DNA from 2 places in the Bacillus altaicus genome. Region 2 is predicted to be linked to the other one. Evidence: a T-box and tRNA genes for the amino acid it is inferred to sense, from the RefSeq annotation. Region 2 holds a T-box; the other holds one or more tRNA genes.
What was found. The T-box of region 2 lies ahead of thrS (threonine--tRNA ligase). A T-box ahead of a tRNA ligase gene usually reads a tRNA of that ligase, here a tRNA-Thr.
Positions count from the first base shown of each region.

Region 1 (7,511 bases), 1.7 Mb from region 2:
AAGGCAACGATGCGTAGCCGACCTGAGAGGGTGATCGGCCACACTGGGACTGAGACACGGCCCAGACTCCTACGGGAGGCAGCAGTAGGGAATCTTCCGCAATGGACGAAAGTCTGACGGAGCAACGCCGCGTGAGTGATGAAGGCTTTCGGGTCGTAAAACTCTGTTGTTAGGGAAGAACAAGTGCTAGTTGAATAAGCTGGCACCTTGACGGTACCTAACCAGAAAGCCACGGCTAACTACGTGCCAGCAGCCGCGGTAATACGTAGGTGGCAAGCGTTATCCGGAATTATTGGGCGTAAAGCGCGCGCAGGTGGTTTCTTAAGTCTGATGTGAAAGCCCACGGCTCAACCGTGGAGGGTCATTGGAAACTGGGAGACTTGAGTGCAGAAGAGGAAAGTGGAATTCCATGTGTAGCGGTGAAATGCGTAGAGATATGGAGGAACACCAGTGGCGAAGGCGACTTTCTGGTCTGTAACTGACACTGAGGCGCGAAAGCGTGGGGAGCAAACAGGATTAGATACCCTGGTAGTCCACGCCGTAAACGATGAGTGCTAAGTGTTAGAGGGTTTCCGCCCTTTAGTGCTGAAGTTAACGCATTAAGCACTCCGCCTGGGGAGTACGGCCGCAAGGCTGAAACTCAAAGGAATTGACGGGGGCCCGCACAAGCGGTGGAGCATGTGGTTTAATTCGAAGCAACGCGAAGAACCTTACCAGGTCTTGACATCCTCTGAAAACTCTAGAGATAGAGCTTCTCCTTCGGGAGCAGAGTGACAGGTGGTGCATGGTTGTCGTCAGCTCGTGTCGTGAGATGTTGGGTTAAGTCCCGCAACGAGCGCAACCCTTGATCTTAGTTGCCATCATTAAGTTGGGCACTCTAAGGTGACTGCCGGTGACAAACCGGAGGAAGGTGGGGATGACGTCAAATCATCATGCCCCTTATGACCTGGGCTACACACGTGCTACAATGGACGGTACAAAGAGCTGCAAGACCGCGAGGTGGAGCTAATCTCATAAAACCGTTCTCAGTTCGGATTGTAGGCTGCAACTCGCCTACATGAAGCTGGAATCGCTAGTAATCGCGGATCGAGCATGCCGCGGTGAATACGTTCCCGGGCCTTGTACACACCGCCCGTCACACCACGAGAGTTTGTAACACCCGAAGTCGGTGGGGTAACCTTTATGGAGCCAGCCGCCTAAGGTGGGACAGATGATTGGGGTGAAGTCGTAACAAGGTAGCCGTATCGGAAGGTGCGGCTGGATCACCTCCTTTCTATGGAGAATTGATGAACGCAGTTCATCAATAAACGTTGACTTGTTTTGTTTCGTTCAGTTTTGAGAGAACTATCTCTCAAGTTTAAATGTATGTTCTTTGAAAACTAGATAACAGTGTAGCTCATATTTTTTTAATTTTAGTTTGGTTAAGTTAGAAAGGGCGCACGGTGGATGCCTTGACACTAGGAGTCGATGAAGGACGGGACTAACGCCGATATGCTTCGGGGAGCTGTAAGTAAGCTTTTATCCGAAGATTTCCGAATGGGGAAACCCACTATACGTAATGGTATGGTATCCTTACCTGAATACATAGGGTATGGAAGACAGACCCAGGGAACTGAAACATCTAAGTACCTGGAGGAAGAGAAAGCAAATGCGATTTCCTGAGTAGCGGCGAGCGAAACGGAATCTAGCCCAAACCAAGAGGCTTGCCTCTTGGGGTTGTAGGACATTCTATACGGAGTTACAAAGGAACGAGGTAGACGAAGCGACCTGGAAAGGTCCGTCACAGAGGGTAATAACCCCGTAGTCGAAACTTCGTTCTCTCTTGAATGTATCCTGAGTACGGCGGAACACGTGAAATTCCGTCGGAATCTGGGAGGACCATCTCCCAAGGCTAAATACTCCCTAGTGATCGATAGTGAACCAGTACCGTGAGGGAAAGGTGAAAAGCACCCCGGAAGGGGAGTGAGAGATACCTGAAACCGTGTGCCTACAAATAGTCAGAGCCCGTTAATGGGTGATGGCGTGCCTTTTGTAGAATGAACCGGCGAGTTACGATCCCGTGCAAGGTTAAGCTGAAGAGGCGGAGCCGCAGCGAAAGCGAGTCTGAATAGGGCGTTTAGTACGTGGTCGTAGACCCGAAACCAGGTGATCTACCCATGTCCAGGGTGAAGTTCAGGTAACACTGAATGGAGGCCCGAACCCACGCACGTTGAAAAGTGCGGGGATGAGGTGTGGGTAGCGGAGAAATTCCAATCGAACCTGGAGATAGCTGGTTCTCCCCGAAATAGCTTTAGGGCTAGCCTTAAGTGTAAGAGTCTTGGAGGTAGAGCACTGATTGAACTAGGGGTCCTCATCGGATTACCGAATTCAGTCAAACTCCGAATGCCAATGACTTATCCTTAGGAGTCAGACTGCGAGTGATAAGATCCGTAGTCAAGAGGGAAACAGCCCAGATCGCCAGCTAAGGTCCCAAAGTGTGTATTAAGTGGAAAAGGATGTGGAGTTGCTTAGACAACTAGGATGTTGGCTCAGAAGCAGCCACCATTTAAAGAGTGCGTAATAGCTCACTAGTCGAGTGACTCTGCGCCGAAAATGTACCGGGGCTAAATACACCACCGAAGCTGCGAATTGATACCAATGGTATCAGTGGTAGGGGAGCGTTCTAAGTGCAGTGAAGTCAGACCGGAAGGACTGGTGGAGCGCTTAGAAGTGAGAATGCCGGTATGAGTAGCGAAAGACGGGTGAGAATCCCGTCCACCGAATGCCTAAGGTTTCCTGAGGAAGGCTCGTCCGCTCAGGGTTAGTCAGGACCTAAGCCGAGGCCGACAGGCGTAGGCGATGGACAACAGGTTGATATTCCTGTACCACCTCTTTATCGTTTGAGCAATGGAGGGACGCAGAAGGATAGAAGAAGCGTGCGATTGGTTGTGCACGTCCAAGCAGTTAGGCTGATAAGTAGGCAAATCCGCTTATCGTGAAGGCTGAGCTGTGATGGGGAAGCTCCTTATGGAGCGAAGTCTTTGATTCCCCGCTGCCAAGAAAAGCTTCTAGCGAGATAAAAGGTGCCTGTACCGCAAACCGACACAGGTAGGCGAGGAGAGAATCCTAAGGTGTGCGAGAGAACTCTGGTTAAGGAACTCGGCAAAATGACCCCGTAACTTCGGAGAAGGGGTGCTTTCTTAACGGAAAGCCGCAGTGAATAGGCCCAAGCGACTGTTTAGCAAAAACACAGGTCTCTGCGAAGCCGTAAGGCGAAGTATAGGGGCTGACACCTGCCCGGTGCTGGAAGGTTAAGGAGAGGGGTTAGCGTAAGCGAAGCTCTGAACTGAAGCCCCAGTAAACGGCGGCCGTAACTATAACGGTCCTAAGGTAGCGAAATTCCTTGTCGGGTAAGTTCCGACCCGCACGAAAGGTGTAACGATTTGGGCACTGTCTCAACCAGAGACTCGGTGAAATTATAGTACCTGTGAAGATGCAGGTTACCCGCGACAGGACGGAAAGACCCCGTGGAGCTTTACTGTAGCCTGATATTGAATTTTGGTACAGTTTGTACAGGATAGGCGGGAGCCATTGAAACCGGAGCGCTAGCTTCGGTGGAGGCGCTGGTGGGATACCGCCCTGACTGTATTGAAATTCTAACCTACGGGTCTTATCGACCCGGGAGACAGTGTCAGGTGGGCAGTTTGACTGGGGCGGTCGCCTCCTAAAGTGTAACGGAGGCGCCCAAAGGTTCCCTCAGAATGGTTGGAAATCATTCGTAGAGTGCAAAGGCATAAGGGAGCTTGACTGCGAGACCTACAAGTCGAGCAGGGACGAAAGTCGGGCTTAGTCGATCCGGTGGTTCCGCATGGAAGGGCCATCGCTCAACGGATAAAAGCTACCCCGGGGATAACAGGCTTATCTCCCCCAAGAGTCCACATCGACGGGGAGGTTTGGCACCTCGATGTCGGCTCATCGCATCCTGGGGCTGTAGTCGGTCCCAAGGGTTGGGCTGTTCGCCCATTAAAGCGGTACGCGAGCTGGGTTCAGAACGTCGTGAGACAGTTCGGTCCCTATCCGTCGTGGGCGCAGGAAATTTGAGAGGAGCTGTCCTTAGTACGAGAGGACCGGGATGGACGCACCGCTGGTGTACCAGTTGTTCTGCCAAGGGCATAGCTGGGTAGCTATGTGCGGAAGGGATAAGTGCTGAAAGCATCTAAGCATGAAGCCCCCCTCAAGATGAGATTTCCCATAGCGTAAGCTAGTAAGATCCCTGAAAGATGATCAGGTTGATAGGTTCGAGGTGGAAGCATGGTGACATGTGGAGCTGACGAATACTAATAGATCGAGGACTTAACCATATAATATGAAGCTAATGTTATCTAGTTTTGAGAGAATATAAAAAACTTATTGACTTTCTAAGTGAATCAAGTATAATAATGTTTGTCTCAAGCGAATATAGTCTGGTAATGATGGCAGAGAGGTCACACCCGTTCCCATACCGAACACGGAAGTTAAGCTCTCTAGCGCCGATGGTAGTTGGGACCTTGTCCCTGTGAGAGTAGGACGTTGCCAGGCAATATTATTCCGCAGTAGCTCAGCGGTAGAGCTATCGGCTGTTAACCGATCGGTCGTAGGTTCGATTCCTACCTGCGGAGCCATTGGAGAGCTGTCCGAGTTGGCCGAAGGAGCACGATTGGAAATCGTGTATACGTCACAAGCGTATCAAGGGTTCGAATCCCTTGCTCTCCGCCATAAGCATTTTATAATATTTGGCCCGTTGGTCAAGTGGTTAAGACACCGCCCTTTCACGGCGGTAACACGGGTTCGAATCCCGTACGGGTCACCACTTTTGGAGGATTAGCTCAGCTGGGAGAGCACCTGCCTTACAAGCAGGGGGTCGGCGGTTCGATCCCGTCATCCTCCACCATATAAATTATATGAATAATATTGTCGCGGGGTGGAGCAGTACGGTAGCTCGTCGGGCTCATAACCCGAAGGTCGCAGGTTCAAATCCTGTCCCCGCAACCAAACATTTTCGTAATGTGGTTGCTAACACTTATCATATAATTATATAAATAATATTATCGCGGGGTGGAGCAGTACGGTAGCTCGTCGGGCTCATAATCCGAAGGTCGCAGGTTCAAATCCTGTCCCCGCAACCAAATGGTCCCGTGGTGTAGTGGTTAACATGCCTGCCTGTCACGCAGGAGATCGCCGGTTCGACCCCGGTCGGGACCGCCATTTTAATAAGGCTCGGTAGCTCAGTCGGTAGAGCAGAGGACTGAAAATCCTCGTGTCGGCGGTTCGATTCCGTCCCGAGCCACCATTTTAATAAAATATGCCGGCTTAGCTCAATTGGTAGAGCAACTGACTTGTAATCAGTAGGTTGGGGGTTCAAGTCCTCTAGCCGGCACCATGTAAGTTTCGGAGGGGTAGCGAAGTGGCTAAACGCGGCGGACTGTAAATCCGCTCCTTTGGGTTCGGCAGTTCGAATCTGCCCCCCTCCACCAGTTATATAGGGGCATAGTTTAAAGGTAGAACTGAGGTCTCCAAAACCTCCAGTGTGGGTTCAATTCCTACTGCCCCTGCCAAATATATAAACACAACATGGCGGTTGTGGCGAAGTGGTTAACGCACCGGATTGTGGCTCCGGCATTCGTGGGTTCAATTCCCATCAGTCGCCCCATTTTTATTTTTTAAAATTACAAATAAATTAATGGATACTTACATATAATTAAGTAAAACTTCGGTGGGCTATAGCCAAGCGGTAAGGCAACGGACTTTGACTCCGTCATGCGCTGGTTCGAATCCAGCTAGCCCAGCCATTTTTGCGGAAGTAGTTCAGTGGTAGAATACAACCTTGCCAAGGTTGGGGTCGCGGGTTCGAATCCCGTCTTCCGCTCCATTTTAACTTCATATGGCGGCATAGCCAAGTGGTAAGGCAGAGGTCTGCAAAACCTTTACCACCGGTTCAAATCCGGTTGCCGCCTTTATTTTATGCCGATGTGGCGGAATTGGCAGACGCGCACGACTCAAAATCGTGTTCCTTCGGGAGTGTCGGTTCGACCCCGACCATCGGTATCGGTGAATTAAAAAAGACCCTAACAGAAATGTTAGGGTTTTTTTTGTTAAATTATGCTATGTGATTCTAAAATTCGTAATAAACTTAGGAATTCATGTATAATATAACTTGTCGAAAGAACAAAATGATAATGATTTATATTATGTCTGTAATATGAATCAAAAATGAACTTTTTATATTTCTTTTAAAAATGTGTTGAATACACATTATATTTCATATTAATATTTTTATGTAGATTTAAAATGGGAAAGAGAGTGGAAAGTATGGGCCGTAAATGGAACAATATTAAAGAAAAAAAAGCATCAAAAGATGCAAATACAAGCCGTATATATGCGAAATTTGGACGTGAAATTTATGTGGCAGCAAAACAAGGCGAGCCAGATCCAGAATCAAACCAAACGTTAAGAGTTGTATTAGAACGTGCGAAAACATACAACGTGCCAAGAACAATTATTGACCGTGCGATTGAAAAGGCAAAAGGCGGTTCAGAAGAAAACTATGACGAGCTTCGTTATGAAGGCTTTGGACCAAACGGATCTATGGTAATTGTAGATACACTGACAAATAACGTAAACCGTACTGCAGCAGATGTACGGGCTGCATTTAGCAAAAACAGTGGTAACATGGGTGTAAATGGTTCTGTGGCTTACATGTTTGATGCGACAGCTGTTATCGGTCTTGAAGGTAAAACGTCAGATGAAGTTCTTGAAATCTTAATGGAAGCAGATGTAGATGCACGTGACATTCTAGAAGAAGAAGATTCTGTTATCGTTTATGCTGAACCTGATCAGTTCCATTCAGTACAATCTGCACTTAAAGGTGCTGGTGTTGAAGAATTTACAGTTGCAGAATTAACAATGCTTGCACAAAGTGATGTAGAACTTCCTGAAGATGCTCAAGTACAATTTGAAAAAATGGTTGATGCATTAGAAGATTTAGAAGATGTACAGCAAGTTTACCACAACGTAGACTTAGGGGAATAATAAGGTGAAACTTTAATCAGTGGGGGGTGTTCATCCGCCACTGATTATTACCCCTAACCAATCGGGCGTTTACTGCCCACAAATAGCGGGATATAAGACAGAAGACCCTTTCGTTTAACGAACTGGGTCTTTTTTTATTGAAATAGTTAAGGTGATAAAGTTTTAAAGGGGTTTTGTTGTAGTTATGGAATATGGTTATAGATAGTATTTTAAATAATCGTATTTCTAGGAGGTATTTCTGTGGAGCATAAAACACCAAAGCATATTGTTGCCGTAGCAGGTTACTTAACAAATGAAAAGAATGAGGTGCTTTTAACGAAAGTGCACTGGCGAGCTGATACGTGGGAAATGCCTGGAGGACAGGTAGAAGAAGGGGAAGCGCTCGATCAAGCTGTTTGCAGAGAAATAATGGAGGAAACAGGATTAACTGTGAAGCCTATCGGAGTTACAGGGATTTATTATAA
Region 1 is NZ_CM143394.1:4,879,705-4,887,215, reverse strand. It holds rRNA gene ACE38F_RS25255 (16S ribosomal RNA) at 1-1,273, shown strand, start outside; rRNA gene ACE38F_RS25250 (23S ribosomal RNA) at 1,420-4,340, shown strand; rRNA gene rrf (5S ribosomal RNA) at 4,442-4,557, shown strand; tRNA gene ACE38F_RS25240 (tRNA-Asn) at 4,566-4,640, shown strand; tRNA gene ACE38F_RS25235 (tRNA-Ser) at 4,643-4,734, shown strand; tRNA gene ACE38F_RS25230 (tRNA-Glu) at 4,754-4,828, shown strand; tRNA gene ACE38F_RS25225 (tRNA-Val) at 4,834-4,909, shown strand; tRNA gene ACE38F_RS25220 (tRNA-Met) at 4,934-5,010, shown strand; tRNA gene ACE38F_RS25215 (tRNA-Met) at 5,068-5,144, shown strand; tRNA gene ACE38F_RS25210 (tRNA-Asp) at 5,148-5,223, shown strand; tRNA gene ACE38F_RS25205 (tRNA-Phe) at 5,233-5,308, shown strand; tRNA gene ACE38F_RS25200 (tRNA-Thr) at 5,323-5,398, shown strand; tRNA gene ACE38F_RS25195 (tRNA-Tyr) at 5,409-5,492, shown strand; tRNA gene ACE38F_RS25190 (tRNA-Trp) at 5,500-5,573, shown strand; tRNA gene ACE38F_RS25185 (tRNA-His) at 5,593-5,668, shown strand; tRNA gene ACE38F_RS25180 (tRNA-Gln) at 5,733-5,807, shown strand; tRNA gene ACE38F_RS25175 (tRNA-Gly) at 5,813-5,887, shown strand; tRNA gene ACE38F_RS25170 (tRNA-Cys) at 5,902-5,972, shown strand; tRNA gene ACE38F_RS25165 (tRNA-Leu) at 5,982-6,063, shown strand; gene ACE38F_RS25160 (YebC/PmpR family DNA-binding transcriptional regulator) at 6,328-7,047, shown strand; gene ACE38F_RS25155 (NUDIX hydrolase) at 7,288-7,511, shown strand, end outside.
Region 1: it has a tRNA-Thr gene. The T-box ahead of thrS (threonine--tRNA ligase) is inferred to sense a tRNA for this amino acid. The anticodon was not compared.

Region 2 (7,511 bases):
TTGAATTGCAAGTCCCAAACCCTGAAGAAGCTATTCAATTTTATACAAATAGTTTTGGATGGAAGTTTGAAAAAATGCCTGGGCCACATGACTATTGGTTCATAATTACAGGCGAGAGTGATAGACCTGGTATCGATGGTGGGTTAATGAAATCACCTGATGGTGCTACTAGGACGACTAATTCGATTGAAGTACCTTCAGTTGATGAGTACATAAAGAAAGTTATTGAAAATGGTGGACAAATAGTTGTACCTAAAACTGCTATTCCTAATATGGGTTACTTTGCTTATTGTATAGATAATCAAGGGCTTCTTTTTGGAGTATGTGAAGAAAATATTGAAGCGTAAAAAATTAGGGAGTTCGAGATTATTTTGTTTGTTGAACGATGTTTTCTATCAAAGATTATAATTATTGAACACTTTTGTATAAAAACTAGTATTATTTTAGCTGAAGAAGGATCCATTTTGATTATTTTCAAAAGGGTTCTTTTTTATTTTTCACATATTGTGAGTTATTTAGGCATTATTAATCCAACTTATATCGGTATATTATCTATGAAAAAAGTAAATAAATGATGTTATATTCAAGGGTTAATCTATTGACTGCTAAACAGTTTGAGGTGAAAAGGAAAAGAGGACCAATTATTTTCGTGTAAACATGTAATTAAGTGAAGACGTCATATACCCTTTCATGTTAATATATTTAAGTTATAATAGGAGGCTTACCCTTTTGTATTGTAGGGTAGAAGCAGTGTGAGCTTGAAATTTTTTATGAAAAGGATGTGCCTAACTTGCGTATCAATAAATTTATTAGTGAAGCTGGAAAAGCGTCTCGACGTGGAGCAGATAAGTTAATTAACGAGAGAAAAGTAATTATTAACGGTAAGGTTGCAAAAATTGGTGACCAAGTAAATCCAGGTGATGACGTACGAGTAAATGGAGAGCAACTTCGTATTGCTCGAGACCATGTGTATATCGCTTTAAATAAACCAGTAGGTATTACATGTACAAGTGAAAAAGCAGTAAAAGGTAATATTATCGATTTAGTGAATCATCCTTTACGAATTAGTCATATTGGACGTCTCGATAAAGACTCAGATGGTTTAATTTTATTAACGAATGATGGCGATATTGTTAATGAGATTTTACGTGCTGAAAATAAACATGAAAAAGAATATATTGTTTCAGTAGATAAACCGATTACACCTGAATTTTTAAAAGAAATGGAAGCGGGTGTTAAAATTTTAGGAACAAAAACACTTCCTTGTGAAGTAACACAGTTATCAAAATATGAGTTCCAAATTATTTTAACACAAGGATTGAATCGTCAAATTCGCCGTATGTGTGAAGCTTTGGGTTATCAAGTATACACGTTAAAACGTACGAGAATTATGAATATTGAGTTGAATAATTTACCAGTCGGACAGTGGAGAGATTTATCGAAAAAAGAGAAAAAACGCCTATTTTCAGACTTGAATTACGAACCACAAGATTGGTAAAAAAGAGAAGGGGAAACCAAAAAATGTTTTTGGTTTCTTTTTTTTGAATAAAAAATATATTTTTAACACTTGTAAAAATAAAATGAATAGGATATATTAAATAACAATAAATGGATTTGTTACAAAAGCAAAGAAAAGGACACGAGTTATTTTAAACGGTTATACAGAGAAGGAAGGAAAGCTGAGAACTTCCTAATGCAGTAAAATAACTTACCACCTTAGAGCTGCACTGGGGAAATCAAGTATCTAGTGCCGTGTAAGCGACGTTATCGCAAAAGAAGCCATTATGTTTTTTGTGATGGGAATCTGGGTGGAACCACGAATATAAGCATATTCGTCCCTATTTACTAGGGATGAATAGGCTTTTTTATATTTTATTTCATAATAAGCGAAGAAAAGGACACGAGTTATTTTAAACGGTTATACAGAGAAGGAAGAAAAGCTGAGAACTTCCTAACGCAGTAAAATAACTTACCACCTTAGAGCTGCACTGGGGAAATCAAGTATCTAGTGCCGTGTAAACGACGTTACCGTAAAAGAAGCCATTGCATTTAGTGATGGGAATCTGGGTGGAACCACGGGTAAAAGCACACTCGTCCCTATTTTAGGGATGAGTGTGCTTTTTATTATGAAATGGAGAGATGAAAAATGAAAGAACAGATGATCGAAATTAAATTTCCAGATGGTAGCGTTAAAGAATTTGTGAAAGGCATTACTTTAGAAGAAATTGCTGGGGCAATTAGTAGTAGCTTGAAAAAGAAAGCAGTCGCAGGAAAAGTTAATGATCAGTCTTTTGATTTACGACGAAATATTGAAGAGAATGCAGAAGTAGAAATTATTACTATTGATTCAAGTGAAGGTGTAGAAATTGCAAGACACTCTGCGGCACATATATTAGCGCAAGCTGTAAAAAGAATTTATGGTGATGTAAACCTTGGTGTAGGGCCAGTTATTGAAAATGGATTTTATTATGACATTGATCTTCAAAGTAGTGTAAACGTAGAAGATTTACCGAAAATAGAAAAAGAAATGAAAAATATTATAAATGAAAATGTAAAGATAGAGCGAGTTGAGGTTTCTCGAGAAGAAGCAAAAGAACTGTTTCAAGAAATGAATGATAGTTTGAAATTAGAGCTTTTAGAAGCAATTCCTAATGAGGAAAGTGTAACACTGTATAAACAAGGCGAATTTGTAGATTTATGTAGAGGACCACATTTGCCATCTACTGGTTATCTGAAAGCATTTCAATTAACTCATGTTTCTGGTGCATATTGGCGAGGCGATAGTAACAATCAAGTGCTTCAGCGTATATACGGTGTTGCATTTGCTTCACAAAAAGAATTAGAAAATTATTTGCATTTTGTTGAAGAGGCTGCGAAGAGAAATCATCGGAAATTAGGTAGTGAACTTGAATTGTTTATGTTTTCGGAAGAGGCTCCGGGAATGCCGTTTTACTTGCCGAAAGGACAGATTATTCGCAATGAATTAGAAGCATTTTTAAGAGAAATTCAAAATGAGTACAATTATCAAGAAGTGCGTACTCCATTTATGATGAATCAAGAATTATGGGAGAAGTCAGGGCACTGGGGGCATTATAAAGATAATATGTATTTCTCAGAAGTGGATCATAAAAGTTTTGCATTAAAACCGATGAACTGCCCAGGACACATGCTTATGTTTAAAAATAAATTGCATTCCTATCGCGAATTACCGATTCGCATGTGTGAGTTCGGTCAAGTGCATCGACATGAATTTAGTGGCGCTTTAAACGGATTATTAAGAGTTCGTACTTTCTGCCAAGATGATGCTCATTTATTTGTAACACCTGAACAAATTGAAGATGAAATCAAATCAGTGTTGGCGCAAATTGATTATGTGTATAAAACTTTTGGATTTGAGTACGAAGTCGAGCTTTCTACTCGTCCAGAAGATTCAATGGGTGACGATAAATTATGGGAGCAAGCAGAATCGGCATTAGAAAATGTATTACAATCATTAAATTATAAATATAGACTAAATGAAGGTGACGGAGCATTTTACGGACCGAAAATTGATTTCCATATTAAAGATGCTTTAAATAGAAGTCATCAGTGCGGAACAGTCCAACTTGATTTCCAAATGCCAGAGAAATTTGATTTAAATTATATAGATGAAAATAATGAAAAAAGAAGACCGGTTGTAATCCACCGAGCAGTTTTAGGATCTTTAGACCGCTTTTTAGCAATATTAATTGAGCACTTTGGCGGCGCGTTCCCAGTGTGGGTGGCACCAGTTCAAGTGAAAGTAATTCCAGTTTCAAATGCAGTACATGAACAATATGCAAAAGAAATTGAAGATAAACTAAAACAAGCGGGTATTCGTGTTGAACGGGATATTCGAAGTGAAAAATTAGGATATAAAATAAGAGAAGCGCAAATGCAGAAAGTTCCTTATATTCTAGTTATTGGAGATAAGGAAATGGAAAGAGAAGCTGTAAATGTACGGAAATATGGTGAAGAGAAGTCAGAAATTGTTGAACTAGATGCGTTTGTGGAAAGTATGAAAGAGGAAATAGGAAATAGAGATTGATAATAAAACACTCCATTAATATGTAATACTGAAGTTAAAGTAATTAAAGATATATTAAATAACAATAATAAACGCAGAGAAGGGATAGCTTAATTGCTATCCCTTCATCTTAATTTCACTATTTAATCCCATTGGTTGAAGAAAGTTGTTGTCTGTATTTATTGAGTGTATTCGTCGCTTTTGTACTCCAAAATATCACCTGGTTGACAATCTAAAGTCTTACATATCGCTTCTAATGTTGAAAAACGAACCGCTTTTGCTTTCCCATTTTTCAGAATGGAAAGATTCGCCATCGTAATCCCAACCCTCTCCGAAAGCTCCGTTACGCTCATTTTTCGTTTTGCTAACATCACATCAATATTAATAATAATTGCCATATCCTCCACCTCAGACCGTTAAATCATTTTCTGATTTTATATTAATAGCTTCTTGTAAAAGCCTTTGGAGAACAGCAGCAAAAACGGCGATCACCATAGAGGCGAAAATGATGGTCAATCCGATTGGTATGAAACTTGGAGGATCAATTTTTTTCGCCATGAGATAGTAGAGTGGCATACCTAGCAAGTACAAGGTACTGATCGTGATGGCACAGTATTTTATATTCTTTAAAGCCTTTACCGATAATTCCGAGAACGCTTGGTTCTTATCAATATAGCTTAAAAGTTTAAAAGCTTGATACAGAGCAAAGTAAAAAGGTATCGCTGCCGCGTACATATCGATTAAAACGAGAGATTTCATATAAGCAATATCTGGATACAATTCTCCAGCGAAATTCCCAATCTTAGGCACCAAAAATATGCACAATGCAAGAACTGGGACTCCTATAAAAATAATAGCTAGTTTTAAAAAGAGTGTCGTAACTTGTTTCATAAAAAGCACCTCACTTATGTAATAACAACATGATTTTATCACGTGATTTATCGTTTCGCAATAAAATTGTATTGTTTTTTATTGTGTTATTATTGTTATTGGAATATCTTTTTAATTTTGATAACAATAAAAAGCATTTCTCATTCCAAAGAAATGCTCTTATGAAGTGGTTTGTTTTCTTTTTTACCTTACAAAAATGTAAGGTAAATGTAAGGGAAATCGAATGAAAGGATTTTAGAAAAATGAGAATATTAAGCAGAGAAATCGTTTGTATTCCTTATGTATCTCAATCTGCATTTGGAAAATTTAAAAATTCTTAAGAATTTTTATGAGGAAAATATAAGAAATATATGGGAAATTCATACTATACAAAAGGGATGGAGTGAAAGAGATGTCAACAAATGTAGTTACTGTAGAAAGTGTAGAAAAAACGTATGGGAAAAGAAATGAGAATCAGTCAAAAGCATTAAGGGGTGTTTCATTAAGTATTAAAGAAGGAGAGTTTGTAGGGATTATGGGTCCTTCTGGATCTGGAAAAACGACATTACTTAATGTGATTAGTACACTTGATCAAGCGACAGGTGGCAGTGTAACAATAGCTGGCACAAATATTACTTCTATGAAAGGGAATGCATTATCAGATTTTCGTTCTCAAAAATTAGGATTTATTTTTCAAGATTTTAATCTACTAGAAAATTTATCAATTTATGAAAATATCGCTTTACCACTTTCCTTGCAAGGCGTACCGTCAAGTGAGATTACTGGAAAAGTTAATGAAGTAGCAAAGAAATTAGGGATTACTGAAATTTTAACTAAATATCCGACTGCTGTTTCTGGTGGACAAAAACAAAGAACAGCGGCAGCACGAGCTTTAGTACATAATCCGGCAATCGTATTAGCAGATGAACCGACAGGAGCACTTGATAGTAAAAATGCAAAAAGTTTATTAGAAGCGATGCAAGATTTACATGAAAATCACAATGTCAGTATTTTGATGGTAACACACGATGCATTTAGTGCGAGCTATTGTGAACGTATTTTATTTATTCAGGATGGACTTCTTTATAAAGAGTTAAAAAGTCAAGGAACACGAGAAAATTTCTATCAAGATATTTTAGGTGTGCTTGCCCAAATGGGCTCAGCAGCTGAGTCGAAGTAAGGGGGCGAGACTATGTTATTCAAATTATCACGTCATAGTATGAAAAAAATGTTAAAGGATTATATGGTTTTACTTATTGGTCTAGTCATTAGTATTAGTATTTTTTACATGTTCCAAACGATGGCGATGAATAGTGAATTTACAAAAGATAATAGTCTCATTAGTAGTATTAGGCTCGTCTTCTGGGTTGGTGCAATATTGCTTTCTTTCATTACAGTTTTTTACATCATATATGCCAATTCTTTTTTACTTACATTAAGAAGAAAAGAACTCGGTATGTACATGATGCTTGGAGCGAAAAAGAAAAAAGTAGCGCAATTATTATTTATTGAGACTTTTGGTATGGGGATTGTCAGTATTATTATCGGTATTTTAGTAGGAATAATACTTGCTAGTGTAGCAGGAAATTTTTTAATGAATGGAATGGGAATTTCAGCAAAAGGTAATTACGCATCTGTGTACACACCAGCTATATTAGTTACATCTATTTTCTTCTTAATATTATTTTTCATTACTGGTTTAATGAATAGTTTCCGATTATTACGTAAAACAGAATTAGAGTTAATACGTGAAGATGAAACGCAAGATGAGGTGAAGAAAAGTAAAACCCGCACAGTTATTATGACAGTACTAGGTGTATTGCTAGTAAGTACAGGATACTATTTTATGGTAAATATAAAAATGTTTGCTGAACTAGGATTTATAATAGCGACAATTGTTACGACATTAGGAACGTATTTCATTTTCAACTCGTTACTTCCACTTTTTGTAATGAAAATTAAGGGAAATAAAAAACGAAATGAAACGGGATTAAATAGTTTTACTTATGCACAGTTACGTTTTCGAGTAACTAGTTTATCGAGGGTACTAGGCACTGTAGCGATGTTAATTGCGTTAGGTGCAGGTGCAATGACAGCAGGTATGGCGTTTCAAAAGAATGTAGGCATTATGACAGACTTCTCACGTGTATATGATGTCGTAATTCATGATCCAAATGAACAAGATAAAGCAGCATTAAAAGAAATGGAAATTGTTGAAGAAAGCAAGTATAAGTATAAAGTAGATGGAGAAGCGGTGTATTACTTACGTAACGACTTAACTGAAAAACCACCACTTATTTCAGATCATTTTGATACAAAAACTTTAAAAGAACCTGTTCGTAAACGCGTGGCTGAACCTTTAACTGAACCTGTATATTCTGCTCTGGAAGCTCCTGAAGTAGCAAATAAGCTTCCTCGTATGCCAAAAGATTGGGAGGATGCGGTTGTAAGAGAGATACAAATTACACATAATCAATTTAACGGAAAAGCGGTAAGAATTGCAGATGAAGAGCATTATAAAGGAATTCAAGGAACAGAACATACTGTAACATTAGCAAAAGTAGATGATATGAAAAAGTATAAACAGTTATTAATC
Region 2 is NZ_CM143394.1:3,197,499-3,205,009, reverse strand. It holds gene ACE38F_RS16690 (VOC family protein) at 1-347, shown strand, start outside; gene rluF (23S rRNA pseudouridine(2604) synthase RluF) at 791-1,498, shown strand; T-box leader at 1,620-1,843, shown strand; T-box leader at 1,881-2,102, shown strand; gene thrS (threonine--tRNA ligase) at 2,147-4,066, shown strand; gene ACE38F_RS16675 (helix-turn-helix domain-containing protein) at 4,225-4,443, opposite strand; gene ACE38F_RS16670 (DUF2975 domain-containing protein) at 4,454-4,936, opposite strand; gene ACE38F_RS16665 (ABC transporter ATP-binding protein) at 5,328-6,095, shown strand; gene ACE38F_RS16660 (ABC transporter permease) at 6,108-7,511, shown strand, end outside.